3 regions of the Qiania dongpingensis genome follow, and region 2 is predicted to be linked to each of the others. Evidence: predicted binding sites of a transcription regulator. Region 2 holds the regulator's gene; each other region holds the start of a gene.
The links. Region 2 encodes HrcA, which represses chaperone genes, less so after heat shock. Its sites were predicted from a motif close to TGTTAGCACTCNNNNNNNNNGAGTGCTAACA; they were not measured.
Positions count from the first base shown of each region.

Region 1 (10,228 bases), 940 kb from region 2:
CAGGGCCGATCCGGAAAGGTAGACATGTGCGGGAATCGGGCTGCCTGTCTCATCATAGAAAAATCCCATGGGTTCTTCTGAGAAAAAAGACAGGGAAAGGAAGACAGAAATACCATCGCAGTATACCTCGGAAGCAGTCAAGGTGATTCCTTGATCTGTGACCGTATAGAGTTCCGACGGGGAAGCATCCGATTCAGCGATTGCTGCTGAAGTATTGGTCTGTGTCACAGTATCTGCTTCGCTTTCCGCGGGAGTGGTGCTTTTTGTGGGCGTCAATACCTGAGCCCGGTCAGAATAATCACCGGGATAGGCAAAGTCATCCTGTAAATCTGAGAATAGGCTTCCGACAAAGGGGAGTTTGGCGGCAAGCGACGGATTACTGACGCAAAAAAGAATGGCGATGATAAATGCGGCAGCAGTGGATCCGATGCCCATCCAGATTCTCTTTCGGATTTTTTTCCGCCGTTCATTTTTTAATTTGTCCAGACTGGATTTTACGGTTGCTTCCAGTTTCGGGGATATGGGAATCTTATCTAATTTAAGTGGCATAAATATAATCCTCCTTTAAAAAATTTCGGAGTTCTCTTCTCGCACGGCTTAAATAAGCCTTGACGGAACCTTCCGGTATATTCATGGCATAGGCAATCTCATTCACAGTCAAGTCATTGAAATATTTCAGAATGATCACAGTCCGGTGCTTTTCGGGCAGCAGATCAATCGCATCATATAGATCCCATTTTTCTTCTGGAGAAATTCCAGGAGAAGAAGAGACAGCCTGAAAGGTATCTGCGGAAGCCAGAGGCAGCAATTTGTGAAAAGTGTCCATGGCACAGTGTATCAGAATCCTTGTCAGCCAGGTTTTGAAGAATTCCGGTTTTTTCAATGTATGGATAGACTGAAATCCTTTCAAGATACAGTCGCCCACCACGTCCAGGGCAAGATCCTCCTTTTTTACATATAAAAAAGCTGTGCGGTACAGATAATCCTGATAATCAGTGATCAGGGTGCCATAGGCATCGATATTTCCACGGACGGCCCGCTTGACCAGCGACAGCGTATCAGCTTGTGAATTTTCCATGGCATGCCCTCCTTATATTGGTCAGTTGTGAATTCAGATGGTCCATCTGTCTATTAGACAGAGAATACAGGGAAAAGGTTACCAGGAAATGAAAAAAGGGCCATCCATAAACCATTGGTTTATGAGGTCCTTTTTTTGGCTGCCGTCAGTCTTCTTTTTCTTCCTGGCTTTCGTTTTCTTTTGCTTCTTCGCTGTCTTCTTCTTTTGAACCGTGGGAGAGAGGGACGTAATTCCTTGAAAGAGTATCCTTGCCGCAGTCATCGCAGCAGCAGAAATCATCTTCCTCAAAATCACCGTTCTCAGAATCTTTTATGGCGCTGTTTTTTACAAGCTTTGTAATGAGGATGGCCGCGCCGCCGGCTATGGCGGAAACCGCCAGAACCTTTCCTAAAATGCCTTTACGCATGGCACAAACTCCTTTCTATTATAGAGAAAATAATTTTGTATTATTGTAATCCTTTTTTGGCCGGATGAAAAGGGCTATTTCCATTTCTTTATAGAAAATTTCGTTTTGATGGATTCTGGCGAATCGGAAAGTCCCAAAAACAGAGAAGATATTGATAAAATTATAGAAAAAACAAAATAGGTGAAGAAAACAAGAGAAAAGTGGAGATAATAGAGAAAAATTCACTGAATTAGCCGGTAAACGGATGTTGCATTTTGACCTTAAATTATATAATATAATACCAGTCGGTTAGCACTCGATTAGAGTGAGTGCTAATAATTAGATAGGAGGAATCGTAATGAAATTAGTACCTTTAGGCGACAGAGTCGTATTAAAACAGGTTGAAGCTGAAGAAACCACAAAGTCAGGAATCGTGCTGCCCGGAGCGGCAAAGGAAAAACCCCAGCAGGCAGAAGTGATTGCTGTGGGTCCCGGAACCGAAGAAGTAAAAATGGAAGTTGCCGTAGGCGACAAAGTCATCTATTCCAAGTATGCCGGAACGGAAGTTAAGTTGGGAGAAGATGAGTATATCGTAGTGAAACAGAACGACATTTTGGCAATTGTAAAGTAATATAACAGCGAAAAGGAGATTGAGAAGCTATGGCAAAGGAAATCAAATATGGTGCTGAAGCAAGAGCAGCACTGGAATCTGGCGTGAATCAGCTGGCAGATACAGTAAGAGTGACATTGGGACCGAAGGGAAGGAATGTCGTTCTGGATAAATCCTTCGGAACTCCCCTGATTACCAATGACGGCGTGACTATCGCGAAAGAAATTGAATTGGCGGACGCATTTGAGAATATGGGCGCACAGCTCATCAAGGAAGTAGCTTCCAAGACGAACGATGTGGCCGGAGACGGTACAACGACTGCTACAGTATTGGCTCAGGCCATGGTACATGAGGGTGTAAAGAACCTGGCGGCAGGTGCAAACCCCATTATCTTAAGAAAAGGTATGAAAAAAGCGACCGATAAGGCTGTGGAAGCGATTGCTGAAATGAGTGAGCCCATCAGCGGCAAGAACCAGATCGCAAGAGTCGCGGCGATTTCTGCCGGCGAGGATAGCGTAGGCGAGATGGTAGCTGACGCTATGGAGAAAGTCTCCAAGGACGGCGTTATCACCATTGAAGAATCAAAGACCATGAAAACAGAGCTGGATCTCGTCGAAGGTATGCAGTTCGACAGAGGCTATATATCAGCTTATATGTGCACAGATATGGAAAAAATGTGTGCAGAGCTTGACAATCCTTACGTATTGATCACTGATAAGAAGATCAGCAATATTCAGGAGATCCTTCCTCTTCTGGAGCAAATCGTGCAGAGCGGTTCCAAGCTGCTGATCATCGCAGAGGATATCGAGGGTGAGGCTCTGACCACTTTGATCGTAAATAAACTGAGAGGAACTTTCAGTGTTGTAGGAGTAAAGGCTCCCGGTTATGGCGACAGAAGGAAAGAAATGCTCAAGGATATCGCTATCCTGACGGGCGGCACCGTGATCTCCGAAGAAGTCGGATTGGATTTGAAGGAAGCTACCATCGATCAGCTGGGCCGTGCGAAATCTGTAAAGGTTCAGAAGGAAAGTACAATCATCGTGGACGGCGAAGGCAAGAGTGAAGATATCAAAGCCAGAATCGGCCAGATTAAGTCTCAGATTGAGGAGACAACTTCAGAGTTTGATAAAGAAAAATTACAGGAGCGCCTTGCCAAATTATCCGGCGGCGTGGCAGTCATCCGCGTTGGAGCGGCTACCGAGACTGAGATGAAAGAAGCGAAGCTGCGTATGGAAGATGCTCTTGCGGCTACCAAGGCGGCTGTGGAAGAAGGCATCATAGCAGGCGGCGGTTCTGCATATATTCATGCTGCAAAAGAAGTTGAAAAGATGGTAAGCACTATGGATGGTGACGAGAAGACAGGTGCTAAGATTGTACTGAAGGCTCTGGAAGCTCCCCTGTATCACATTGCTGCCAATGCAGGACTGGAAGGCTCTGTAATCGTAAATAAAGTAAAAGAGGCGGCAGTAGGCCATGGCTTTGACGCTTTGAAGGAAGAATATGTAGAAATGATTCCTGCCGGCATTGTGGATCCTGCCAAGGTTACGAGAAGCGCCCTGCAGAATGCCACAAGCGTTGCAGCTACGCTGCTGACTACAGAGTCTGTAGTAGCAAACATCAAAGAAGACGCTCCGGCAATGCCCGCAGGCGCTCCCGGAATGGGAATGATGTAATTGTTCAGTTGGAAATCCAACGAAACATCAGGATTTTAAGTGATAAATGCAGGGGGACCGGTCTATTTCAGACCGGTCCTTTTTTGTATGAAAAGATTGCAAAACCTTGTCGAATTTGTTTGACACCGGCGGACATTTTTGGTAGAGTATTATATTAAATAAGATGAGCTTTTGAGCATGTGAGGAAGAAAGGAGAAATAAACATGGGCAAAATAATCGGTGAGGGAATTACCTTTGATGATGTGCTGCTGGTACCGGCATATTCCGAGGTAACACCGAATCAGGTGGATTTATCGACCCATCTGACTAAGAAAATCAAATTGAACATTCCGATGATGAGTGCCGGGATGGACACAGTTACAGAGCACAGGATGGCGATTGCTATGGCAAGACAGGGAGGTATCGGCATTATCCATAAGAATATGTCGGTGGAGGCCCAGGCCGAAGAAGTGGACAAGGTTAAACGCTCTGAGAATGGTGTCATCACCGACCCTTTTTATTTATCTCCTGAACATACACTGGCGGATGCCAATGAGCTGATGGGCAAGTTCCGGATCTCCGGCGTCCCCATTACAGAAGGGCGCAGGCTGGTAGGCATCATAACAAATCGTGACCTTAAGTTTGAGACGGATTTTACGAAGAAGATTAAAGATTCTATGACTTCGGAGGGGCTGATTACCGCACCTGAGGGAATCACGCTGGAAGAGGCGAAAAAGATTTTGGCGAAGGCCAGAAAAGAGAAGCTTCCCATCGTGGATAAGGATTTCAATCTGAAGGGCCTGATCACCATCAAGGATATAGAAAAACAGATAAAATATCCGCAGTCCGCGAAGGATGATCAGGGACGTCTGCTGTGCGGAGCTGCTGTTGGAATCACAGCGAACCTTCTGGAGCGTGTCGGAGCACTGGTCAAGGCAAAGGTTGATTGTGTGGTAGTGGATTCTGCCCATGGACATTCCGCCAATATTCTCAATGCCGTCCGTGATATCAAGGCGAATTATCCGGAGCTCCAGGTCGTGGCCGGAAATGTGGCTACAGGTGCGGCGACCAGGGCTTTGATCGAGGCTGGAGTGGATGCGGTAAAGGTGGGAATCGGACCTGGATCCATCTGCACGACCAGAGTGGTCGCCGGCATTGGCGTACCTCAGATTACAGCTATTATGGAATGTTATGCGGTAGCGAAGGAGTTTGGGATTCCAATCGTGGCGGACGGAGGCATCAAGTACTCTGGAGATATGACAAAGGCCATCGCCGCAGGCGGAAGTGTCTGTATGATGGGCAGCATTTTTGCCGGCTGTGACGAAAGCCCCGGAACATTTGAACTGTTCCAGGGAAGAAAATATAAAGTATATCGTGGTATGGGTTCCATTGCGGCGATGGAAAACGGGAGTAAGGACCGGTATTTCCAGACGGGTGCGAAAAAGCTTGTGCCGGAAGGCGTGGAAGGACGAGTGGCCTATAAGGGAACGGTAGAAGACACAGTGTTCCAGCTGATAGGCGGCATCCGATCCGGAATGGGCTACTGCGGAGCGAAGGATATTCCTTCTTTGATGGAAAAAGCGGAATTTGTGAAGATTTCGGCCGCATCCCTGAAAGAGAGCCATCCCCATGATATTCATATTACCAAAGAGGCGCCCAATTACAGCGTGGACGAATAACGGGATAGGACCGCTGCCGGATATCACCGGCAGCGGTTTTTTAGATGATACCCAAGGGCATCCCTTAATTCATGCCCTGTGGGCGGGCGCACTTCGTGCGGCAAGGTATGATAAAAAACACTTTTTGGAAACATTTTTAGAAAGCTCCGATTAAGCTCCAGTTGGGCACCGGCAGAAATTCCGGACCGTCACGATTCCGGTTCGCTGGCGATGCAGGGGCCGCTTTATCCCCGCTCCGGCAGTACCGCTCACATGTCGACGGAAAATCTGGATGATTTTTCGTCTCCGGTTCGTTCAGAAATGGAATCGGATTTTCCATTTCTGCCTCCCTCCGCCTGGGGAACACCGGCCGCTGCCCTGCGGCGCTCACCTTTAGGCCGGCCCGGAATCTTTCTGCCGGTTTTCTTTCTGCCGCATTGTTAAAGATGGGCGCCATGTCCCAAATTCCAGAAAAGGATTGGATATCCACACGGCCCGCGCGCCTTATGGCAGCGGGCTACGATAGATCGTCCCAATGGCTTTTAAAACGAATGGGAGTTTATTTCGGTGCGGGAAGAAGACAAGAGGAAGGATCCGCATCCAGCGAGCCGCCTGGATGGAATCGGATTTCCTCTTGCCTTGTAAGCCAGATTAAGAAAACTTGTTTGAAAGATATTCAAAGGTACACCCAAAATTTTTTTATGATAAAACTGGGAGAAGAGATATGAAAAAGAAAAGAGGCATTATTATCGCCCTTGTGTGTGTGATCATCGCAGCGGCAGCAGGCAGCCTTTGTCTTCTTATTTATATGAATAAGGAGAAAAAGACGGGGTATGAGAAGTGGATGGAAGCGGGGAAGAAGGATTTGGCGGAAGGAAATTATGAGGAGGCCATATCTTCTTTTAAGCAGGCAATCGAAATGGAGCCAGAATATACAGATGCTTACATAGGGTTTGCGGACGCATCTCTTGGCGCGGATTTTTCCTATTGGAAAGAAGCGGTTAGAACAATTTGCGATGGTATTCAAAGAACAAATAATTCTGTATTGGTGAAAAAAGCGCTGGAGATTGGGCAGAAGCGTTCGGATGAGACAGAAAAACGGGAAGTTTTGGATATGGTAAAGACGGTCTATCCGGAACTGCCAGAGAAGACCATTGAAGATTATTGGAATGATGAAAAACAGGAAACAGCAGAGGAAAATGGAGAGAGCACTGTAGACGAGACAAAAGAAAATTCTGAACAAGAAACAGGGAATGTGACCGGAGCGGGAAATTTGGCTGGAAATATAAATAACGGCGGATACGTGGTCGAGAATGAAACCTACGTAGTATACAGCTATGAGAATGCCCTTTGGCGTATGAATCAGGATGGGAGCGGCAGAGTGAAGCTTTTTGACGGAAGCTGTTCTTCTCTGAACCTGTGGGAGAATCAGATCTATTTTCTGGCGGAAGAAGAAAAGACTGGAGAATATGACAGGCCGTATAAGACGCGGACACCGTACCGTGTTGGATTGGATGGAGACGGACTGACCGCAATCGGTGTGCCGGCCGATGAGGGCAATGCGGTCATGAGCTTTTCGGATTATTATATGGATGAGTATACGGCTGGAGCCGGCTACCGGGGATTCACTGTATATGACGGATATCTTTACTATATAGGAAGAAACGGGAGAGAAGGGACTTATACCTGCGCCAATCTGAACAGCAATGGCGACCAGACGGCGACGGTGACCTATCATGACAATGCTTCCCTCTACCGAATGGATCTGGACGGAGGAAATGTGATGGAGCTGGCGGAGAATTTGGGGAACGCTTCTCCTCAAATGTGCATTTCAGATGGAAAGCTCTATTATACAGTCAGCTATTACAACTGCTTCTTCGGACCTTATAATTTTACCAAATTTTACCGGGCTTCTTTGGACGGTACCATGGCGGAAGAGCTGCCGGTACATCGGGAAAATAATGCGCCGTTTACAAGCGATTACGGCAGTTATACGGAATATGTGCTGGGAATCCAGGTTTCGGACGGAAAGCTGTATCTTTCCTGCGGGGACAGTGAGGGGGAATTCCCGGATTCCAGATTCCATGTGTATGATGCCTCCAAGGAGACTTTTGGAGATAAGCTGCTGGAAGAAAGAAGCTGGGTCGGAACTGTCGCTTCGGACGGAAAGCTGTATGCCGCCACGGGCGGAAGAGTCTGGGGGGAAAATGGGGCACCTCTTACTAACCGGGCCATGGCAGTCTGCGGAGTCAATGGTCAGGCGGAGAAGCTCCTGAAGGTGTTTGATGAAGCCGCGTACGGGGGAGACAGCTATTTTAATGAGATTTTTTATGAGATCAACGTGACAGAGGATTGGGTATATTACCGGATGAAGAGCGGACAGAACAGTCTGAAAAAGCAGGAGCTGGGCAGAATATCCAAAGATGGGACAAAGCAGGAGTTTCTGTATGGAAACTAATGGCAGGCGTCCGGTTGACAATTAAGAAGAGCTATAGTATGCTTTGTTTGACTTATGAGAAACGAAAGGAGCAGCGCTTACATGAAAAAGGAACCTTTTGTAACACTGGAACAGTTGAAAGAAATCGACAAGAGTTATCCGACTCCTTATCATTTGTATGATGAGAAGGGAATAAGGGAGAATGTCATGCGGGTGAAGAAAGCATTTGCCTGGAACAAAGGCTTTCGTGAGTACTTTGCGGTGAAAGCCACTCCAAATCCCTTTTTGATAAATATTTTAAAAGAGTATGGCTGCGGCTGTGACTGCTCTTCATTGACAGAGCTTATGCTGGCGGATGCTTTGGGAATTACCGGAGACGGGATCATGTTTTCCTCCAACGCGACGCCGGCCGAGGAATATCAGTTTGCAAGAAATCTGAATGCGACCATCAATCTGGATGATTTTACCCATATAGAATACCTGGAAAAATGTGCGGGGATTCCGGAAACCATCAGCTGCCGGTATAACCCGGGAGGAATCTTCAAGATGAGCAATGGCATCATGGACAATCCCGGCGATGCAAAATATGGTTTTACCCATGAACAGATTATCGAGGGATTCAAGATACTGAAAGCGAAAGGTGTGAAAACATTCGGTATCCATGCTTTCCTGGCCAGCAATACTGTGACGAACGAATACTATCCGATGCTTGCCAAGGTGCTGTTTGAGCTGGCGGTGGAGCTGAGGGAGAAGACTGGGGCGGATATTAAATTCATCAATCTGTCAGGAGGAGTGGGAATTCCCTACCGGCCGGAGCAGGAGCCCAATGATATTCAGGCGATCGGAGAAGGAGTGCGAAAAGCATATGAAGAAGTGCTTACGCCGGCCGGCATGGATGATATTGCCATTTACACAGAGATGGGGCGTTTTATGATGGGGCCTTACGGCTGTCTGGTGACAAAGGCGATACATCAGAAGCATATTTATAAAGAGTATGTGGGCTGTGACGCCTGCGCTGCGAATCTGATGCGGCCGGCGATATACGGAGCATACCATCATATCACGGTCATGGGTAAGGACAACAGTGTCTGTGACCACAAATATGATATAACGGGCTCACTTTGCGAGAACAGCGACAAATTTGCCATTGACCGTATGCTCCCTAAGGTTGATGTGGGAGATTTTCTGGTAATCCACGATACGGGAGCCCATGGATTTTCCATGGGATACAATTATAATGGGAAGCTGCGTTCGGCGGAGCTATTACTTAGGGAGGACGGAAGCGTTCAGCTGATACGGCGGGCGGAAACTCCCCGGGATTATTTCGCCACGTTTGATTTTTGTGATATATTAAAAGATATGAAATGGCAGGAATAAGGAAATGCATAGGATAGACACGATACTGTTTGACTTGGACGGAAGCCTTTTGCCAATGGATCAGGATGAGTTCATTAAGCGTTATATGGGCGCGCTGGGAAGGACCTTTGCTCCGTCGGGCTATGACCCGAAGCAACTGACGTCTTCCGTGTGGAAGGGTACGGAAGCTATGGTGCGCAATGACGGGACCATGAGCAACCGGGAGCGGTTCTGGAATGTGTTCTCGCAGGTGATGGGACGGGAAATGCTCAGCGAAGAGCCGGTATTCGAGCAGTTCTACCGGGAACAGTTTGGAGAAGCGAAAGCGGCTACGGTTTTCCAGCCTCTGGCAGGTGAAACTGTGAGAATCTTCCGGGAAAAGGGCTACACGGTGATCCTGGCCACGAATCCGCTGTTTCCTTCTGTGGCCACCCGCCGCAGGATGGAATGGGCGGGACTTTCTCCGGAGGATTTTGATTTGGTGACCACTTATGAAGAAGAGACATTCTGTAAGCCGAACCTTAAATATTATATCTCCATCTTGGAGCGTTTCGGCAAAATGCCGGAACAGTGTATGATGGTAGGAAACGACGTGGATGAGGATATGTGTGTCACATCCCTGGGAATCAAGGGATATCTTTTGACAGACTGTCTGCTGAACCGCCATGGAAGGCCTCTGGAGGGATATCTTTCCGGAAGCTTTGAGGAATTTCGGAGATTTGCCGAAAAAATGCCTAGCCTGTCCTGACAGGAGGAAGTACATAATATGGATGAAGATGCCGGCGGAAGACGAACGGCATCTTTTGTTTTTACTCCGTCCGTTCATGTAACTTCTTTCCGTCTTAATTAAAAAAAGGGGCGATCCGGCCGGAGGTTCTTCCTATGGAAATTATGGTGTGCCTGTGATATACTTGTCATGGTTGGGGAAATTCCTCAAATGGAAGGAGCGGGCATATGAATAAGGAAGAAGATGGAAGATTGGAAACTGCCAGACATGGGATGAAGAAATACGCTTCCATGGGTCTGACGGCATTTTTAGTGATTGCGGCGAG
Region 1 covers NZ_CP060634.1:2,356-12,583, forward strand. The annotation lists gene H9Q78_RS00010 (DUF4179 domain-containing protein) at 1-549, opposite strand, end outside; gene H9Q78_RS00015 (sigma-70 family RNA polymerase sigma factor) at 539-1,078, opposite strand; gene H9Q78_RS00020 (hypothetical protein) at 1,224-1,484, opposite strand; gene H9Q78_RS00025 (co-chaperone GroES) at 1,822-2,094, shown strand; gene groL (chaperonin GroEL) at 2,124-3,746, shown strand; gene guaB (IMP dehydrogenase) at 3,950-5,404, shown strand; gene H9Q78_RS00040 (hypothetical protein) at 5,541-5,873, opposite strand; gene H9Q78_RS00045 (DUF5050 domain-containing protein) at 6,108-7,841, shown strand; gene H9Q78_RS00050 (diaminopimelate decarboxylase) at 7,923-9,197, shown strand; gene H9Q78_RS00055 (HAD family hydrolase) at 9,202-9,924, shown strand; gene H9Q78_RS00060 (AI-2E family transporter) at 10,131-10,228, shown strand, end outside.
Region 1: H9Q78_RS00025 (co-chaperone GroES) is a predicted target of HrcA. The motif match lies at 1,771-1,801, and genes of this name have one in related genera.

Region 2 (10,228 bases):
ATAGGTGTCGATATCAATGGATGTAGGGTCATCGGGATTCAGGAGCGGAAGACGCATCGCGCCGAAACCCAGTCTTTTTTGCGGATTCAGTTCTGCCATGGAAATTCTCCTTTTCTCATTTAGAATAAAAAATCCTGTCAGCACACCATTCTGACAGGATTCCACTTCGGTTTATTCAAGTTATGATTTATGCGATTTTATTTACCGCTTTTGTCAAACGGGCAACTTTTCTGGAAGCAGTGTTCTTGTGGTAGATACCCTTGGAAGCAGCTTTGTCGATTTCGCTGATAGCAACCAATAAACCTGCCTGTGCTGCAGCCTTGTCACCGGCAGAAATAGAAGCTTCAACCTTTTTCACCACGGTCTTTACCTTGGATTTAATTGCTTTGTTCCTGGCAGTTTTTGCTTCAGCCACCAGAACCCTCTTCTTTGCGGACTTAATATTTGCCAATTTGTACACCTCCAAATCAAATAAAATTGTCTTCATTTATCTGGTTTGCATTAAAGCCGGACACGGACAGTCTAATGTAAACATACTTTTATATTCTATAGGAAAAAGCAAAGGCTGTCAATACATATTTCGGGAAAAATTGTAAAAGATAGTAGCAAAAATGAACTGGAAAAACTGGCCGGCGGAAAGAGAAAAGCAGGAAGCCAGAGGAAAGGACAGGGGAAACATGGAAAAGACAGATAATAATGCGAATGACCTTTGGACGGAAGACGAGTTGCTTGAAAAAACAGAGGGTATACAAGTGCACACAGACCTGGCTCTGGAAGCCAGAGAGTCAGTCACGGAGGGGGAGGAAGGAATCCCCGGGGTGCGGATAGAGGAATCCTGCAGCGATAATTCTGACGTAAAAGTGACGAGGGTGGAGGTAGTGGATGAACGGGGAGAGAAGGCGATAGGAAAACCAAAGGGAATCTACATCACCTTGGAAGCAGAACAGATGGCGGTGCCGGACGAGGGCTATCACCGTGAGATTTCGAAGGAGCTTGCGCATTATATTGGGGAGCTTTTGGAAAGCTTCGGATGCCCGCAGTCCGTACTGGTGGTAGGACTGGGAAATCATGAGGTTACCTCCGATTCCCTGGGGCCGAAGGTGCTGGATAACCTGATGATGACCAGGCATCTGCGGGGTGAGAATACAGACGGAGAACGGGAAAAAGGCGTACGGATCGTCAGCGGGATCGTCCCCGGCGTCATGGCACAGACCGGAATGGAGACCGCGGAGATCGTCAGAGGCGTGGTAAAGGAGACGAATCCGGAGGCGGTGGTGGTGATAGACGCCCTGGCGGCGCGGAGCGTCAGCCGTTTAGCTACGACTATACAGCTGAGCAACACGGGAATCCAGCCGGGCTCCGGCGTGGGGAATCACCGGCACAGCCTGACGGAAGAAAGCCTGGGGATTCCGGTCATCGCGGTGGGTGTCCCTACTGTTGTAGCGGCGGCCGCCATTGTTTACGATACGGTGGACGCTTTGTCGGAGCTTTTGGAAGCGGCTGGAGCTTCGTCGGCCGCGGACGCGGTGGAAGGGATGAGGATGGACGAGCGGTATCAGATGGTAAGAGAGCTCATAGAACCCAGATTCGGTCCGATGTACGTAACTCCTGGAAATATCGACGAACGGGTAAAGAGGCTCAGCTTCACCATCTCGGAAGGAATCAACATTGCTTTTCAGGGCTAGGAAAAAGGAATCATCTGCATGTCCAGGTCATATGATGGTATGAAGTGACCGGCGGTTTTTCGCTCGGATAATACAAGCCCTGAGGACATGGATATGGCGGCGGGCTTCCGGGATTTTCCGGGAAAGGAGGAAGGTATTTTGAGTTTTTTCAACAGGCACCACGATTCACGGGGGAGTGGGGCGGCGCTGGTCGTACTGGTGGCATTCGGCTGGTTTCTTCTGCGGGGAGGCCCTGCGCGGCTTACCGCTTTGGCCGCCCGGCTTCCCATGTCCTCCTTTGTATCAAAGGAAGAAGCCCGGGCTGTGTCCGCCGGTGAGGGGGAAAGCGGGGCCTCTGGTCTTACTATGGGCCAGAAATTTTTAGAATTGGCGTCCGGAGTACATTCTATCTCTCTGTTCCTCGGAGAACAGGATGCGGCGCTGGCACAGGCGCAGCCGGACCCGGCCTACCAAAATTTTCAAAAAGAAAATGAAATGCACGGTGAGACACAGGATGAACCAGAATCAGCCGCCGAAGCCGGAACGGCCGGCACGGCAGAAACGGCGGAGACGACTGCGGCCGGGCAGACAGAGCCGGGCGGAAGCGCGCCGGAAAATGGGGGCGAGGCGGAAACGGCCGCGGAAGGAACCGGGGAGGCAGGTCAGCCTGCTATGGCGGCCACGGAAATCAAAGGTACGGTATATACGGCGGAACAGCTGTCTGATTTTGATTTTTTGAAGAGCAAATTTTTTTATGTACATAAATCAACAACTGCGTATCCGGAACAGCTGGATGCCAATATGCTGATGAGTAAGGACCTGAGCCTGCCGGAGAGCGGAGAACCGCAGATACTTCTGTTTCACACCCACGGAAGCGAAGCCTTTTCCGATTCTGCCGAGGGGGACCCGAACATGACCGTTGTAGGGGTCGGAAATTATCTGGCGAAACTTCTGTCGGAGCAGTATGGAATCCAGGTCATCCATAATACGGAGGTCTTTCCTTATTCCGATTCGTATTCGATGGCTCTCAGTATGCTGAATCAGACACTGGCGGAGAATCCAAGCATCCAGGTGACCATCGATCTGCACCGGGATTCCGGCGGACACGACGTGGTGGATATCAACGGAAAGCCCACGGCGCCGATCATGTTTTTCAACGGAATGTGCCAGACTCCCGACGGACCGCTGGATGATGTCGAGAATCCATATCTGCTCGACAACCTGGCTTTCAATTTTCAAATGAAGCTGAAAGCGGAGGCCTATTATCCAGGATTTACTTTAAGAACTTTCCTGAAAGCCTACCGGTATAATCAGCATGTACTGCCCAGGGCGACCCTTGTGGAGGTGGGGACAGAAAACAACACCTTCGAGGAGGCTAAAAATGCCATGGAGCCTCTGGCGGATATTCTGTATAAAGTGCTGAGGGGAAAATAGTGCTGCCTCCCTTACATCACCGTTAAAAAGCCTTGCGGGAAAAATAAACTCGTTGTACAATTGAGTAGCGAACTTCGAGTGAGAGAATATACCGATTATATACAGGAGGAAACTATGGCAGCAGACCAGAGTAAGATTCGGAATTTTTGTATCATCGCCCATATCGACCACGGGAAATCTACACTGGCCGACAGGATTATAGAGAAGACTGGCTTGCTCACCAGCAGGGAGATGCAGTCCCAGGTGCTTGACAACATGGAGTTGGAAAGGGAACGGGGGATCACCATCAAATCTCAGGCTGTCCGCACCGTCTACCGGGCGGAAGACGGGGAAGAATATATTCTTAATCTGATCGATACCCCCGGACACGTCGATTTCAATTATGAGGTATCCAGGAGCCTGGCGGCATGCGACGGAGCTGTGCTGGTCGTGGACGCCGCTCAGGGAATTGAGGCGCAGACCATGGCAAATGTGTATCTGGCCCTGGACCACGATCTGGAGGTGTTTCCGGTGATCAATAAGATTGATCTGCCGAGTGCTGAGCCGCAAAGGGTAATCGACGAGATTGAGGATATCATTGGGATTGAGGCTCAGGATGCTCCGCAGATTTCCGCAAAGTCAGGCATTAATATAGAAGAAGTGCTGGAACAGATCGTGAAGAAGATACCAGCTCCCTCGGGAGATCCGAAAGCCCCTTTACAGGCCCTGATCTTTGATTCCGTTTATGATTCTTATAAAGGCGTCATCGTATTCTGCAGGATCAAGGAAGGAACCGTGAAAAAAGGAACGAAGATCCGGTTTATGGCCACGGGAGCTGAATTTGAGACTGTGGAGATAGGATATTTCGGAGCCGGACAGTTCATACCTTGTGATGAGCTCTCCGCCGGCATGGTCGGCTATGTGACGGCCAGCATCAAAAACGTGAGAGATACGCGGGTGGGCGATACGGTGACGGACGCGGATAGGCCCTGCGCGGAGCCTCTGCCCGGATATAAAAAGGTGACGCCGATGGTATACTGTGGCCTTTATCCGGCCGACGGCGCGAAATACAACGATTTGAGAGACGCGCTGGAAAAGCTTCAGCTGAATGACGCTTCCCTTCAATTTGAACCGGAGACCTCCATCGCTTTGGGATTCGGATACCGCTGCGGATTCCTGGGTCTCCTCCATCTGGAGATTATCCAGGAGCGGCTGGAGCGGGAATATAACCTGGATTTGGTGACGACAGCGCCGGGCGTGGTGTATAAGGTCTACAAGACCAATGGTGAGATGATGGAGCTTACCAATCCGTCCAACCTTCCGGATCCCGCGGAAATTGAATATATGGAAGAACCTGTCGTAAAAGCGGAGATCATGGTGACGACAGAGTTCATCGGCGCGATCATGGGACTCTGCCAGGAACGGCGAGGCGTGTACATGGGGACGGAATATATGGAAGATACCCGCGCGCTGCTTCGGTATGAGCTGCCGCTAAATGAGATTATATATGACTTTTTTGACGCTTTGAAATCCCGTTCCAGAGGCTATGCTTCCTTTGATTATGAGCTGAAGGGGTACGAGCAGTCTGAACTTGTTAAGCTGGATATTCTAATCAATAAGGAACAGGTGGATGCCCTTTCCTTTATCGTCCATGCCGACACTGCCTACGAACGGGGCAGGAGGATGTGTGAGAAGCTGAAGGAGGAGATACCGAGACACTTGTTTGAAATTCCCATACAGGCGGCCATTGGAAACCGCATCATTGCCAGGGAAACGGTAAAGGCCATGAGGAAGGATGTGCTGGCCAAGTGTTATGGCGGCGATATCAGCCGGAAGAGAAAGCTGCTGGAAAAACAGAAGGAAGGAAAAAAGCGGATGCGCCAGGTGGGGAATGTGGAAATTCCTCAAAAGGCTTTCATGAGTGTGCTGAAGCTGGATGATAAATGATGAGCGGGGGACGCAGAACGCCTCTGGAGCTGTACGTGCATGTTCCCTTCTGCGTAAGGAAATGCGCTTATTGTGATTTTGTATCCGGCCCTGCAGGCCCTGAGGAAATGGCAGAATACGTAAAAGCCCTCCTGGCGGAGATTCAGGCCGCCGGCAGGATGGAAAAAGTTTCTGGATATGAGGTGGTGTCCGTCTTCTTCGGAGGAGGGACTCCTTCTATTTTAGAAACGTCTGATATAGAAAAAATCCTGAAGAGTATTCGGAGGGCATTTTTCATGGGAGAAGGGGCGGAAATCACCCTGGAAGCGAATCCGGGGACACTTACGCCGGACAAGCTTACGGCTTACCGCCGGGCGGGAATCAACCGTCTTAGCCTGGGACTGCAGTCATCGAACGACAGAGAGCTGTCACTTTTAGGGAGAATCCATTCGTTTGATATGTTTCTGGAAAGCTACCGTATGGTTCGCGATGCCGGGTTTTCCAACGTGAATGTGGATCTGATGGCGGCTCTGCCGGGACAGACGGAGGAGAGCTTCCGAAAGAGCCTTGAGGCTGTGGCAGAGCTTTTACCGGTCCCTCCGGAGCACATTTCCGTATACAGCCTGATCATAGAGGAGGGGACTCCTTTCTATGCCGCTTACCACGAGCAGGCGGAAGCCAGGGCGGCCGGGGAATCAGATACCGGACTGCTTCCATCAGAAGAGGCGGAGAGAAACATGTATTACATGGCCCGCAGTTTATTAAAGGAGCGGGGATATGACCGCTATGAGATTTCTAATTTCGCCCGTTTGGGATATGAGTGCCGTCATAATATCGGTTATTGGACTGGGGTCTCCTACTTGGGTTTTGGCATATCTGCTTCTTCTTATATGGAAGGAAAACGTTTCATCAATTGTGAGGACCGTAAAGTATATACGGAGGCCATGGCGGAACTGGAAAAGAACCGGGATATCGAGCCGGCTCTGAGGACGGTCCGCAGAGAGGAAGAGATCGTCACCAAGGACCGGGCGATGGAGGAATTCATGTTTTTGGGACTTCGGATGATGTGCGGAGTTTCCGAGAAAAGATTTATGGAACGGTTTGGAGTGTCCATGAGAGAAATATATGGACCGATCTTGGAAAAGATGGAGCGGAATGGATTGATGGAATGGGACGGAATACGGGCGTCATGGAAGCTGACCGATGCCGGAATCGACGTGAGCAATTATGTGCTCGCAGATTTTCTGCTGTGAAAAGAGATGGAAAAAAGTATGCGGGAAAGGGTCGAGGCTTTCCCGCGTGAGAGTTGGTGGGGTAAAAGAGGTTGGCAATATCTTTTACAAGTATTATCATACTTGTGGAAATGAAAGAGTTCCATCAATATTTTGGCTGAAATTATAACAATCCTGCGGCCGGGCGTATCAAGTCTCCCCATTGTGGGAAAAGATACGCCGCTTTCTTTATAGAGAATCGGATGTCTTAGGGAATAATACAAATTACTTTTTGGAATCATTTTTAGTCAGCTCCGACTAAGCTCCGATAGAATACCGGCAGAAGTTCCGGGCCGTCACGATTTCGGCTCGCTGGCGATGCAGGGGCCGCTTTATCCCCGCTTCAGGAGTACCGCTCACATGTCGGCGGGTAATCCGGATGATTTCCCGCCTCCGGTTCGCTCAGAAACGAAATCGGTATTTTTCGTTTCTGCCTCCCTCCGCCTGGGGAACACCAGCCTCTGCCCTGCGGCGCTCACCTTTAGGCCGGCCCGGAATCTTTCTGCCGGTATTCTTTCTGCCGCACCTTTTCGGACGACTTCCGCTCCCTTGATTCCAGAAAAGGATCGGATATCCACACGGCCCGCGCGCCTTACGGCAACGGGCTGCGGTTGTCCGCCCCAATAGCTTTTGAGGCAAACGGAAGATACATTGGTGCGGGAGGAGGAGCGGGAGGAACAATCGGATTCCATCGTAAAGCGAGCGCCGCAAAGGCGTTAGCAAAATTTTCTCGGACGCAGGGAGGCAAAAATCGCATATCATGCGGATTTTTGTTGGAATCTGACATGGAAAAATTAAGGTTTATCCATGTCAGTTGGAAAGGACCGACTGGAGACCGTAAAAATTCTGGTTACGGCTGCCAGCGAGCCGCCTGGATGGAATCGGATTTCCTCCTGTCTCATCTGGCTATGGAGAAAAGTTTGTTTAAAAGGTATCATTTAAGAGACCACTGGCAATTTGCCTATTATGAAGGAAATGTGAATTTCTAAAAAAGATGTTGACAAAGTGAAATGGTAGTGCTATCTTATTGTTATGAATATTAGCACTCTATCAAGTTGAGTGCTAACAAGAGATGGGAGGCGTGAGGGATGGAATTGGATGAACGGAAGAAAAAGATTCTGAATGCCATCATCCGCAACTACCAGGAGACCGGCGAACCGGTCGGCTCACGCACTATTTCCAAATATTCAGATTTGCAGCTGAGTTCGGCCACTATCCGGAATGAAATGGCGGATTTGGAGGAACTGGGACTCATTGTTCAGCCCCATACTTCGGCGGGCAGGATTCCTACAGACAGAGGCTATCGCCTTTATGTGGATCAGATGCTCGGAGATGCCTTGCATGAGCCGGAGCACGAAGTAGCCGGAACACAAGATTTCCTCGTGGAACGTATGGACAGGATGGAGCAGGTCCTGAAGCAAATGGCAAAGCTTATGGCAGCCAATACGAATTATGCTTCTTTGATCTCGGCTCCGAGGTATAACCGGAACAAGGTGAAATTCATTCAGCTGTCCCGGGTGGAAGAGCATAAGATTCTGGCTGTTATTGTGGTAGAGGGAAACATCATAAAGAATTCTATTTTTGATGTGGATGAGGTTGTAACAGAGGAAGACCTCTTTTCCCTGAATCTGATGCTGAATACCAATCTGAATGGACTGACCATAGAAGAGATCAATCTGGGAATAATTACAAAATTAAAAGAACAGGCAGGTACTCATACTGATGTAGTAGGGAAGGTCCTCGACGCAGTTGCGGAAGCCATCCGGGTGGATGAGGAAGACCTTCAGATATATACCAGCGGCGCCACCAATATTTTCAAATATCCGGAGCTATCAGACAGCAGCAAGGCGAGGGAGATCATCCAGGTATTTGAAGAGAAGGAACAGCTCACCAATCTTCTTACAGATAAGCTGAACGAGGACGGGAAGCAGGGCATACAGGTCTATATCGGAAATGAAACGCCGGTGCAGAGCATGAAGGACTGCAGTGTGGTCACAGCCACATATGACTTGGGAGAAGGCCTGCAGGGGACCATCGGTATTGTGGGACCGAAGCGGATGGATTATGAAAAAGTCGTTTCCACGCTTCATACGGTTATGAGCCAATTGGATACCATGTTCAAAAAAGAGGAATAGAAAGGCGGAATCAACGTGTCGGATACAGATAAGAACTATACAGAAGAAATGATGGAAGATTTGGAATCAGATTCAGCGGAGGATACTCTGGAAGAAGCGGTTCTGAATTGTGACGGAGAAGGCAGCCAAAGGCAGGAAGCCGGGAGCGGAGAGACGCAGGCAGGCGGGCAGGAAAAAGAAGCCGGAGAAGAAAAAGAAGAGCCGGAGAAAAAGGGATTTTTCAAAAAGAAAGAAAAGAAAGATAAAAAAGATGTTCAGATAGAAGAATTGAATGACAGGCTGAAGCGTTCCATGGCGGAATTTGAAAATTTCCGGAAAAGGACGGAAAAAGAGAAAGCGGCCATGTATGAGATCGGAGCCAAAAGCGTGATTGAGAAGATCCTTCCCGTGGTGGATAATTTCGAGCGTGGTATGGCGACGCTTAGTGAAAAAGAAGCCCAGACTCCTTTTGCAGAGGGGATGGATAAAATATATAAGCAGCTTCTTACGACCCTTGAGTCTATGGATGTGAAGGCCATAGATGCGGTAGGGCAGGAGTTCAACCCGGATTTCCACAATGCCGTGATGCATGTGGAGGATGAGGAGAGCGGTGAGAATATCATCGTTGAAGAATTCCAGAAGGGCTATCTATACCGGGACAGCGTGGTTCGCCACAGCATGGTAAAGGTGGCAAATTAAGTCACAGAAACAGAAGTTTACACATTTTGAGAATATAGGAGGAAATTATTATGGGAAAAATCATAGGCATTGACTTAGGTACAACAAATTCATGCGTAGCAGTTATGGAAGGCGGAAAGCCTGTAGTTATCGCGAATACAGAGGGCGTGAGGACAACTCCTTCTGTCGTGGCTTTTACGAAAAATGGTGAAAGACTGGTAGGTGAGCCGGCAAAACGTCAGGCGGTCACCAACTCCGAGCGGACTATCTCTTCCATTAAAAGACATATGGGAACCGATTATAAGGTAGATATCGACGGAAAGAAATATTCTCCTCAGGAGATTTCCGCGATGATTCTTCAGAAGCTGAAGGCCGACGCAGAGAGCTATCTGGGTGAAAAGGTGACGGAAGCTGTCATCACTGTTCCCGCTTATTTCAATGACGCACAGCGTCAGGCAACTAAGGACGCGGGCAAAATCGCCGGCCTGGATGTGAAGAGAATCATCAATGAGCCGACGGCGGCAGCTCTGGCCTACGGACTTGACAATGAAAAAGAACAGAAGATCATGGTATACGATCTGGGCGGCGGTACCTTCGACGTATCCATCATCGAGATTGGCGACGGCGTGATCGAGGTTTTGGCAACCTCCGGTGACAACCGTCTGGGCGGCGACGACTTTGACGCAAAGGTCACCGACTATATGATCGCAGAATTCAAGAGGACGGAGGGCGTCGACCTGTCAAATGACAAGATGGCTCTTCAGAGACTGAAAGAAGCGGCTGAAAAGGCGAAAAAGGAACTGTCCTCCGCTACGACTACGAACATCAACCTTCCCTTCATCACTGCGACCAGTGAAGGACCGAAGCATTTCGATATGAATCTGACCCGGGCAAAATTTGACGAACTGACCCATGACCTGGTGGAGAGAACGGCAGTGCCCGTACAGAATGCCCTGAGGGATGCAGGACTGTCTGCTTCCGATTTGGGAAAAGTGCTTTTAGTCGGCGGTTCCACTCGTGTGCCTGCCGTACAGGACAGAGTAAAACTCCTGACCGGCAAAGAGCCTTCCAAGAACCTGAATCCTGATGAATGTGTGGCAATCGGCGCTTCCATCCAGGGCGGCAAGCTGGCAGGCGACGCAGGCGCAGGCGATATCCTCCT
Region 2 covers NZ_CP060634.1:942,977-953,204, reverse strand. The annotation lists gene H9Q78_RS04495 (aldo/keto reductase) at 1-99, opposite strand, end outside; gene rpsT (30S ribosomal protein S20) at 188-451, opposite strand; gene gpr (GPR endopeptidase) at 678-1,685, shown strand; gene spoIIP (stage II sporulation protein P) at 1,824-3,098, shown strand; gene lepA (translation elongation factor 4) at 3,213-5,024, shown strand; gene hemW (radical SAM family heme chaperone HemW) at 5,024-6,256, shown strand; gene H9Q78_RS04465 (hypothetical protein) at 6,631-6,852, opposite strand; gene hrcA (heat-inducible transcriptional repressor HrcA) at 7,363-8,409, shown strand; gene grpE (nucleotide exchange factor GrpE) at 8,461-9,087, shown strand; gene dnaK (molecular chaperone DnaK) at 9,138-10,228, shown strand, end outside.

Region 3 (10,228 bases), 110 kb from region 2:
TCCGGAAGTGCCTGTCCTGGCAGACAGCGGCTGCTGCGCCGGCGTGACGCCGGAAAGCCATATCAACGCGCTGGAAGCTATGAAAATGTGTCAGATAACAGTGGAATAATAAAGTGCCGGAAGATTGCTCTTCCGGCACGTTTTGTTTTTATCTCCGCCCCAGCATATCCGCCATTTTCCGAATCATATCAATTCGGGACTGTTCCCCCGGCTTCATCCGGCTTTTTAAGACATTGAGTATCAGATCTGTCTCTGAGTCATTGAACTGCATCCCCATGGAATTGGCGTTCTTATTGGCAGCCATCAGAAAGGGCAGCAGAGAGTCCATAGACTGGCTGCCGGATTGGGAGACCAGTTCGGATAAAAAGGCCAGCTTTTTTAAATCCATATTTTTCAAGGAGGGGTCATTTTTCCAGCTGTCGTTTCCGGAGTTACTTTGCCCTGTCAAAGGCGTGCCTCCCGGATTTCCAGTGTTCCCGGTATTTTGTCCGGCAGTACCGGAATTTTGACCTGCTGTGCCGGCATTCTGAGAAGGGGCGCCGATATTCTGATTGGGGGCGCCGGTATTCTGATTGGGAGTGCCGGTATTCTGCGGTGAGCCGCCCGGATTCTGCGGTGAGCTGCCCAGATTCTGAAAGTTATTGCCCGGATTCTGAAAGTTATTGCCTGGATTCTGGTAGCTATTCCCTTGGTCCTGGAAGTTATTCCCTTGGTTTTGATAGCTTCCGGCCGGATTCTGGTAATTGTTCCCCGGATTCTGATTCTGTCCGGCGTCTCCGTTCACGGGGGACATGTTTCGCCCTCTATTTCCGTTCATGCCGTTGTTATACATTCCGTTTTGAAAGTTATTCATTATGATGTGGCTCCTTTCCTGGTGCATTGTTGAGAGAATGGAACATAGCGCTGTAAGAATCGAAAAGGGCCTGCTGACTGGAGCTCAAAGAGCCGCGGATAAAGCTTCGGAAGTCATCATCGGCTTCAGATGAAGAAGGCCCGGACGGTGAGTCTGGATCCAGGGAAGCGGCTGACAGCGTGGCCTTTTCTTCTTCCTCCGCGGCAGGCTGTCCGGATACTACGGTGAACGGAGCCGGTTCTTCCCGGGTCTGGCCTGCAGGTTCAGCGGCCGCTCCGCCTTGAGGCATCTGATCATATAAGGAGGACAGCTGGATGATGTAATTCAGCCGGTCGAAGGCTTTCTTCTGCTCCGGACTGCCATAATCTTTTATTTCATTTAATACGTCAAAGAATCCTTTTTTGGGAGCGCCTTCAGAGGCGGAGCAGATGCTTAAGGCATCGGCTGCTTCAGGAGAAGAAAACAAGTTCACGGTATTTTTAAGCTCCTGGAATTTTACGAGCACGGACAGAAGACGTTTCTGTGAGGCAGGAAAATAAGCCAGGGCCGCTTTCAGCATCTGGAGGTTGTAGCCGCTGGTCATTTTGTCCAGTTCGGTTGCTTTGAAGCTATCTTGTTCCAAAATGGCACCTCGTAGGTTTGTTCCCTTTACTTTATGCGGAGGAGGGGTTGACCTATGCAGGCAAGAGGAAAAACGAAATTGGAAAATTCGGCATATGATATTATGAGCGGTTTCTGAGGAACCACTATTATGTGTAAGGAGACGCTTTATATGAAAACCAGACTTATCATTGATGAAGATTCAGTATATGAGATAGATGAGGAATGTGACGAAGCACAAAAAGAAAGGGAGAGAAAACGGCAGGAAAAAAAGAACCGGGAGAACAGAAATCACAGACATCATTAATAAACTGCCGCCGGATGGTATCGGCCATCCGGCGGCAGCATTTCGTTTTTATTCAGCCAGCTTTAACATTACGTCATTGGTACGGGCAATAAATTTGCTCATGCGCTCCGGAGAGAGGCTTCCATGGCTTAAAAGAGCCAGGTCATACAGCTGCTCGCAGAATATGGAGGTATCTTCACTGTCCTCGTGCTCCAGTACATAAGTCACGAGAGGATGATTCGCGTTCAGCACCAGACTTTCAGAAGCGCCGAACATATCCATGTTCATATCTCCCATACTGTACATTTTCATCATATCCTGCATCCGGCGGCTGTCCTCGGACGAAGTGACAACAGAAGCAATGGATGAATTTTTAAGCTTTTCCACCTTGACTTCCAGCTTGTCATCGCCGAGAGCTTTCCGGAAGGTCTCCGTCAGCTTGTCGGTCATCTTGCTCAGGGATTCTTTTTCTTCCTCCCCGGTCTCTTCCTTGAATGCGCTGTCCAGATCCGTATCGATTCTCAGGAAATGCACGTTTTCATTTTTCTGTTCCACATGGCTAATAAAAGGAGAGTCAATGGTGTGGGTCAGAATGACCGCGTCAATACCGGCTTCCTTGAACATGTTGATATATTGGCTCTGCGCTTTCTCATCGGTCACATAGAAGACCGTATTTTCGTGAGCTTCTTTGTTTTCTTCCAGGCATTCTGCCAGGGTCAGATACCGGCCCTCCAGGTTCTTGAACAGGATACAGTCTTTTATCTTGTCCTCAAATTTTTCATCCCGGATATAACCGAATTTAATGAAGGGACTCAGATCGTCCCAGTATTTTTCATAATTCTCCTTCTCGACCTTATACATGCCGGTCAGCTTGTCCGCTACCTTCTTGGTGATGTAGTCAGAAATCTTTTTGACGAAGCCGTCGTTCTGCAAAGCGCTCCTGGAGACATTTAGAGGAAGATCGGGGCAGTCGATCACACCTTTTAACAGCATCAGGAATTCAGGGATGACTTCCTTGATATTGTCCGCAACAAATACCTGGCTGTTGTAAAGCTTGATGGTTCCCTCAATGCTCTCATACTGGGAGCCGATTTTCGGGAAGTAAAGAATGCCTTTTAAATTGAACGGATAGTCCATATTCAGATGAATCCAGAATAAAGGCTCCTTATAGTCGTTGAATACGGTACGGTAAAATTTCTTGTATTCTTCATCGGTACATTCATTGGGATGCTTCGTCCAGAGAGGATGAACATCGTTCAGAGGAACAGGACGCTTGTTGATCTTGGCAAGTTCCTTCCGGGGAGAAATCTCTACGATTTCTTTTTCTCCGTTCTCATTTTCCCGTTCTTCTGTCTTGGCTTCTTCAATGGTGGTCTCCACCACTACATCCTTTTCCGTCACCTCGCTCACATCAATGGTCTCGTATTCCTGAGGGGCGTTCGCCTTGTTCAGGAAAATGTTTACAGGCATGAAGGAGCAGTATTTCTCGATGACTTCGCGGGCTTTATATTCGTTGGCAAATTCCAGGCTGTCTTCGTTGAGATACAAGGTGATCTCTGTTCCGAAATCTTCCTTGCTCCCTTCAGCCATGGCGAATTCCTGGCCTCCGTCCGATTCCCAGTGGACGGCAGGAGCGTCGGCACGATAGGATTTTGTATCGATGCTTACCTTGTCCGCGACCATGAAGGAGGAATAGAAGCCCAGGCCAAAATGTCCAATGATCTGATCCTCGTTCGTCTTGTCCTTATATTTCTCCAGGAAATCCTTAGCTCCGGAAAAAGCAATCTGGTTGATGTACTCGTCCAGCTCTTCAAAGGTCATTCCAATGCCGTTGTCCTTGAAGGAGATGGTCTTTTCGTCGGGATCTACCGTGACCTGGATTTTAAATTCGGTATCCTCCGGAATCTCAAACTCGCCCATCACATCCAGCTTTTTCAACTTGGTGATGGCGTCGCAGCCGTTGGAGATCAGCTCACGGTAAAAAATATCGTGGTCACTGTAAAGCCATTTCTTTATGATCGGAAATATGTTTTCACTGTTAATGGATAAATTGCCCTGTTTCTCTGGCATATCAATCACACCTTTCTTTTTTCTTTGTGGGTTTGAAAAGACGAAACAGTCTTTTTTGATTTCTTTGGTATATTGTAATACGCGAGATTATAAAAGTCAAGAAAAAATTAGCACTCATTAGACACGAGTGCTAGCAATTCGCTTTTGTTTTCCGATTTTTGCTGAAATAAGGGAGAAAGGCTCTAATTTTCTTCCCAGAATATTTCCTTAGATCTGAAGTAGCGCCTTATCATGTCATCCCATGCCCGATCCAGAGACTTATCGGGGGTAAAAAAAGAGAGGGAGACGCCGGTCACACATTGAAGTGTTCCCTGATCGTAGCGGACATTCAGAAACAGACCGCTGACCTGTTCCGCCGAGATAGACAGGCCGGTTTCCGACAACAGCTTTTCTGTATTGGAGCGGGACAGCACGAAGACGACTTTAAAGTGCTCCGGCAGCCGCCTGCCCTTGACGACCTGGTAGCACAAAGGCTTAAGAAGCGGCCAGCGGGCGAAATCGTGCTGTTCCATTTCTTCCCATTCTGCGTCAGTGAAATAATCGCGGTGGAGAGAACCGTCCAGAGAAACGGTAATGCTTGTAGTGAAGGAAGCCTGAGATACCAAAAATGAATCAAAGGTGTCCTGAAGAAACAGCTTGGATGTGAAATCCTTTTTGTCTGGTATGTTTAACGCTATCATGAGAACCTCCTAATACGTTCAGTATAGGAGAAAATCCGGAAAAAGGGAAGTCTTTCTTTAAAAATGTGGTATACTGGAAAAGAAAGACAGAATCTGAAATGAATGCAGGAGGAGGAAAGAAGAATGGCGGACAGACAGAACCTGGAAAGCAGAGTGCCTGAGGGGCTCTTAAGATATATCGAGCGGGGGATATCGCCGTATCATGTGGTGGAGGCCGCGGCAGAAGAGCTTGAACGAGACGGGTATCAGGAGCTGGGACTGTGGGACAGCTGGTCTCTGGATAAGGGAGGGAAATATTATGTGAAAGCCCACGGCTCTTCCATGTTCGCGTTCCGCATAAATCCTGGCTTTGGGCGCCTTCAGAGCTTTCGGATCGCGGCGGCCCATACAGACTGGCCCTGCATGCGTATAAAAACGGCTCCGGATATGTCCCAGGATACTTATGCGAAGGTCAATGTGGAAACGTATGGAGGCCCTATCTTAAATACTTGGCTTGACAGACCTCTTTCCGTGGCCGGAAGGGTGACGCTCAAAGGAAACGGCTGCTTCAGCCCCGAGACCCGTCTGATGGATTTCGGACGCCCTGTGTTCACGATTCCCAACCTGGCCATTCATATGAACCGGGAAGTGAATAAAGGTGTGGAGTTAAATAAGCAGAAGGATATGCTCCCGATGGCCGGACAGGCTGCGTCGGATGTGCTGAATAAAGGAGGATTTTTTCTGAATGCTCTGGCGGGAGAGCTTGACGCAGCTCCGGAAGATATTTTATTTTATGAACTTTCTGTTTATAACTGCGATAAGCCGGATATCCTTGGAATGAACGGTGAGTTTCTCTCAGCGCCCAGACTGGATAACCTGACCTCAGTAAGTGCTTGCGTGGATGGGCTGCTCGCAGGGACAGAGAGAGGAAGCGGCGTGGATATGGCCGTGTTTTTTGACCATGAGGAGATTGGCAGCAAGACGAAGCAGGGGGCCGGTTCTTCTCTTCTTGCGCTGGTGATGGAAAAAATCTGCCGTTCTTTCGGTTACAGCGGTGAGGACTGTATCAACTGTCTGCTGAAAAGCTTTCTGCTTTCAGTGGATGTGGCTCATGGAAAGCATCCGAATCAGCCGGATAAGAGCGACGTGACGAATCCGGTATTTCTAAACGGAGGCGTGGCTTTAAAGGCGGAGAGCAATCAGAAATATGCCACGGACGGAGAAGCTGTCGGCGTAGTCAGAAGCATTTGTGATAAAAATCATATACCGCTCCAGCTTTTTGCCAACCGCTCTGATGTGGGAAGCGGCAGTACCCTGGGCTCCATCGCATCCTCTTTTGCGGTGATGAATACGGCGGATATCGGCATCCCTTTGCTGGCTATGCATTCCGCCAGGGAAGTGATGGGAGTTAAGGACCAGGAAGCTCTTTCTGATCTTATGAGATGCTTTTGGCAGGAGCAGTAATCGGGAAAGCTTTGGAAATTAGATAAAAAAGATTACATTCTCCCTTTTCAAAGCGCGTATTCTGTGCTATCATAAATGGTAATGAAAACTACATAGAGTGGTAAATGCTCCACAAAAAAGTAGTAAGGCAGTACAGGAGGGAAAATATGGATTACAAGATAGTAGTGGACAGCTGCTGTGATTTGACAAAGGAATTGAAAGCAGACCGTCATTTTCAGGTGGTTCCGCTGACATTGCAGGTGGGGGATACCTATATTACCGATGATGAGAGCTTTGACCAGGCAAAGTATCTGGAACTGGTCCGCACAACTCCGGATTGTCCGAAGACAGCATGTCCGTCTCCGGAGGCTTTTAAAAAAGCCTATGACTGCGATGCAGAAGCCATTTTTGTGGTGACATTGTCTCAGCATCTGAGCGGCACATATAACAGTGCGGTCCTCGGTAGAAGTCTTTATATAGAAGAAAAGGGTGAAAAGAAGATAGCCGTGTTCAGCTCGGATTCGGCGTCCATAGGAGAAGCCCGGATCGCCGTAAAGATTCAGGAGATGGCGGAGGCGGGAGAATCCTTTGAGAAGATAGTAAAGGAAGTGTCCGAGTTTCGGGATAATATGAAAACCTATTTTGTCCTGGAGACGCTGGACTTTTTGAAGAAAAACGGGAGGCTGACCGGATTGCAGGCTTTGTTTGCCACAGTCTTAAATATCAAGCCGGTCATGGGAGCCGATAAAGGTGTGATCATTAAGCTGGATCAGGCGCGGGGCATAGACAAGGCGCTCGCCAAGATGGCCCAGTGGGTTGCAAAGGAAGCGAAGGACGCGAAGGACGCGGAGAATAAGGTGCTGTCTATTTCCCATACGAACTGTCCGGAACGGGCAAAAAAAGTAAAGGAACTGATCTGCAGTCTGATAAAGGTAAAGGATGTTTATATTGTGGATACAGCCGGCGTCAGCACGACATATGCAGGGGACGGCGGAGTGATCATAGCATTGTGACAGTTTCACGGTTTTACGGTCAAAACAAGCCGCGGGGTATATCTGAGGATACGCTCCGCGGCTTAACTGTTATATAAAAACAATTTACTCATTGTTCGACGTTCTTAAGTGCCAGATATCCGATCACACATACAAACGCGATCAGAAGAAGAATCCATTTTATGGGAGTCACCCAAGAGGGCAGCGAATAACGGTCTTTTACAGCGTCTAATATAAACTCCACAAGAATGGATACAAAACCAATGTTCAGGACTAATTTACTTTTTTTCATCTTATGTGCCTCCCAAGTTCGATTTATCTATTATATAGCGGCCGGAAGCGGCTGTCAATCTTCAATGACGCTTGACGTACCGCTTTTCCAGCATCCCGATGATGCGGTAAAGGCCCATGGAGATAATGCAGAGGATGACGATGCTCATCATTACGATATCCATCTTGAACACTTGGCTGCCATAGATGATCAGATAACCCAGGCCCTTGTCCGCCGCCAGAAATTCCCCGATGATGACGCCTACGAGGCAGAGGCCGATGTTGACCTTCATGTTATTGATGATAAGCGGAACAGCGCTGGGAACAAGTACCTTTTTTAAGACATCCCTCTTTCTGCCGCCCAGAGTGTAGATGAGCTTGATCTTATCCTGGTCGACGCTTCGAAAGCCCGTGTGGAGTGTCATGATGGAGCCAAAAACGGCCACGGAAATGGCCGCCACGACGATAGTTTTCACATTGTTGCCCAGCCATACGATGAGTACGGGGGCGAGTGCTGATTTCGGAAGACTGTTGAGCATTACCAGGTACGGTTCCAGAAGCTCCGACAAGGTAGGGCTCAGCCAGAGCAGCATAGCGGCCAGGAGGCCGATGGCCATGACCAGGAAAAAGCTGCCGATGGTTTCTGCCAGTGTCACTCCGATATGGCGAAAAATACTGAAATCTTCTGTCATTTGGATGAAACAGGTTATCATGCGGGATGGACTGCTGAATATAAAATCATTCAAAAGGCCGATGCGGGCGGTGAGCTCCCAGGCGCCGATGAACAGGATAAATAAAAGAATCTGTCCGATGAGAACGAGGCGTTTGTGACGGGAGCGCGCCCTCAGGTAGGCCACTTGGGCTTTGGAGAGGGAATTATCCATTGGATTTGAGCTCCTTCCATATTTCTTCAAAATAGCCGCTGAACTGAGGAGAGCTTCGTCTCTTTAAGGGAGAATCATAGACCTCGTCAAAGTGCAGAGGCAGAATTTTTTTGATGCGGGCGGGCCGGTCTGAAAGTATGACTACCTTGTCTGCCAGCGTAATGGCCTCCGAAAGGTCATGAGTGACCAGAACAGCGGTTTTATGCTCCTTGCGGATGATACCGCCGATGTCGTCGCCCACTTCCAGCCTTGTCTGGTAATCCAGAGCGGAAAATGGTTCGTCGAGAAGCAGGATATCAGGCTCCAGGGCCAGAGTGCGGATGAGCGCAGCCCTTTGGCGCATACCTCCGGATAAAGAAGACGGAGGGGCGTCTTTAAAAGCCGACAAGCCATAGGTGTCCAGCATGGAATCCACGCTGGCCCGGGCATTGGAGGTTAAGTTGCGCTTGATTTCCAGGCCCAGGAGCACATTGTCATAGACCGTCCGCCATTCAAAAAGGTGGTCTCTCTGAAGCATATAGCCGATGTTGGCGCCGGAGGTGCCCTGAGCTTTCCCAAACAGTCGTATTTCTCCTGATTCCGGCTTTAAAAGGCCGCTGATTAGGGACAGGAGCGTTGTTTTTCCACAGCCGGAGGGCCCCACGACCGCTACGAATTCTCCGGGGCTGACCTTCAAAGAGATGTCATAAAGTGCGGATGTCTCACCGTCCAGTGAATGATAGGAAAAACATACATGTATGAATTCAAGGATAGGTTCCATAGTATTCCTCCGTTTCTTCATACATTATCATATGGAGAGAGGAAAGCGGGGGTGACTGTTCCGTTGATTTCAAAAGGGAGATATGTTAGAATGGGGAGAACGGCAGAGCAGCAGAAGGAAGGCGGCAGAAGGATGAAAGAACAGATATTATTGGTGGATGACGAAAAAGAGATTGCGGATCTGGTGGAAGTATATTTGAAGAATGACGGTTATTCTGTAAAGAAGTTTTATAATGGAAAAGACGCCCTGGCCTGTATGGAAGAGGGCGGGCTCGATCTGGCGGTTCTGGACGTAATGCTGCCGGACATAGATGGTTTCAAGATCCTCCAGAAAATACGGGAGAAATATTTTTATCCGGTCATCATGCTGACAGCAAAGGTCGAGGACATGGATAAGATCATGGGACTCACCTTAGGGGCGGATGACTATATTACAAAACCCTTTAATCCCCTGGAGGTGGTAGCGCGGGTCAAGACTCAGCTCAGGCGGTATAAAAGCTACAATCACGTGGGACAGGCAGAAGAAGAGGAGAGACAGGAGCATGACATCCGGGGACTTACGATAAATCGTGATACTCATGAGTGCTTTTTGTATGATAAGCCGGTATGTCTAACGCCGTTAGAATTCTCCATTCTCTGGTATTTATGTGAGCATAAAGGAAAGGTAGTGCCTTCTGAGGAACTGTTTGAGGCCGTGTGGGGAGAGAAATATCTGGAAAACAACAACAATACGGTGATGGCGCATATCGGACGGCTCAGGGAAAAGCTGAACGAGCCTCCAAAAAGGCCGCGTTTTATTAAAACAGTATGGGGAGTTGGATATAAAATTGAAGAATAAAAAAAAGAACCTGAGCGGCGGCCTGGCGGGACGGCTGTTCCTCAGGATGATAATCGCCCTGTTTTCCTATACCGTGCTTGGGATAATCGGCTATTTTTTGGCCATCAATGTATTCAGCTTCAGAACCTGGTCGGGGGACGAGCTTCTTTACCGGGTCGCCAGATGGTTTGACATGAGGAGAGAATTGTTTGCCCTTGCCTATATCGTGATAGGGTATATCGGCATTTTCCTGTATTATTGGAGAAAACCTTTTTCCTATTTCCAGGAAGTTGCAGACGCGGCAGAAGTGATCTACAAGCAGGATGACAGCATGGTGACCCTTTCGGCTCCTTTAAAGGATCTGGAAAACCAGATGAATCAAATTAAGGTAAGCGTCCTGAACAATGAGCGGGTCGCGAGAGAGGCAGAGCAGAGGAAAAATGATCTGGTCACATATCTGGCCCACGATCTGAAGACACCGATCACGTCTGTCATCGGTTATCTGACTTTACTGCAGGATGAGCCTCAGATTTCGGAAGAAATGCGGAACCGTTATATTACCATCGCCAGAGAAAAGGCAGAGCGTCTGGATGAT
Region 3 covers NZ_CP060634.1:831,994-842,221, reverse strand. The annotation lists gene H9Q78_RS03900 (cysteine hydrolase family protein) at 1-109, shown strand, start outside; gene H9Q78_RS03895 (hypothetical protein) at 149-853, opposite strand; gene H9Q78_RS03890 (hypothetical protein) at 846-1,475, opposite strand; gene H9Q78_RS14475 (hypothetical protein) at 1,626-1,760, shown strand; gene htpG (molecular chaperone HtpG) at 1,809-3,809, opposite strand; gene H9Q78_RS03880 (DUF5721 family protein) at 3,992-4,489, opposite strand; gene H9Q78_RS03875 (M18 family aminopeptidase) at 4,613-5,932, shown strand; gene H9Q78_RS03870 (DegV family protein) at 6,079-6,924, shown strand; gene H9Q78_RS03865 (hypothetical protein) at 7,013-7,195, opposite strand; gene H9Q78_RS03860 (ABC transporter permease) at 7,257-8,057, opposite strand; gene H9Q78_RS03855 (ABC transporter ATP-binding protein) at 8,050-8,817, opposite strand; gene vanR (VanR-ABDEGLN family response regulator transcription factor) at 8,950-9,654, shown strand; gene H9Q78_RS14610 (sensor histidine kinase) at 9,644-10,228, shown strand, end outside.
Region 3: htpG (molecular chaperone HtpG) is a predicted target of HrcA. The motif match lies at 3,915-3,945, and genes of this name have one in related genera.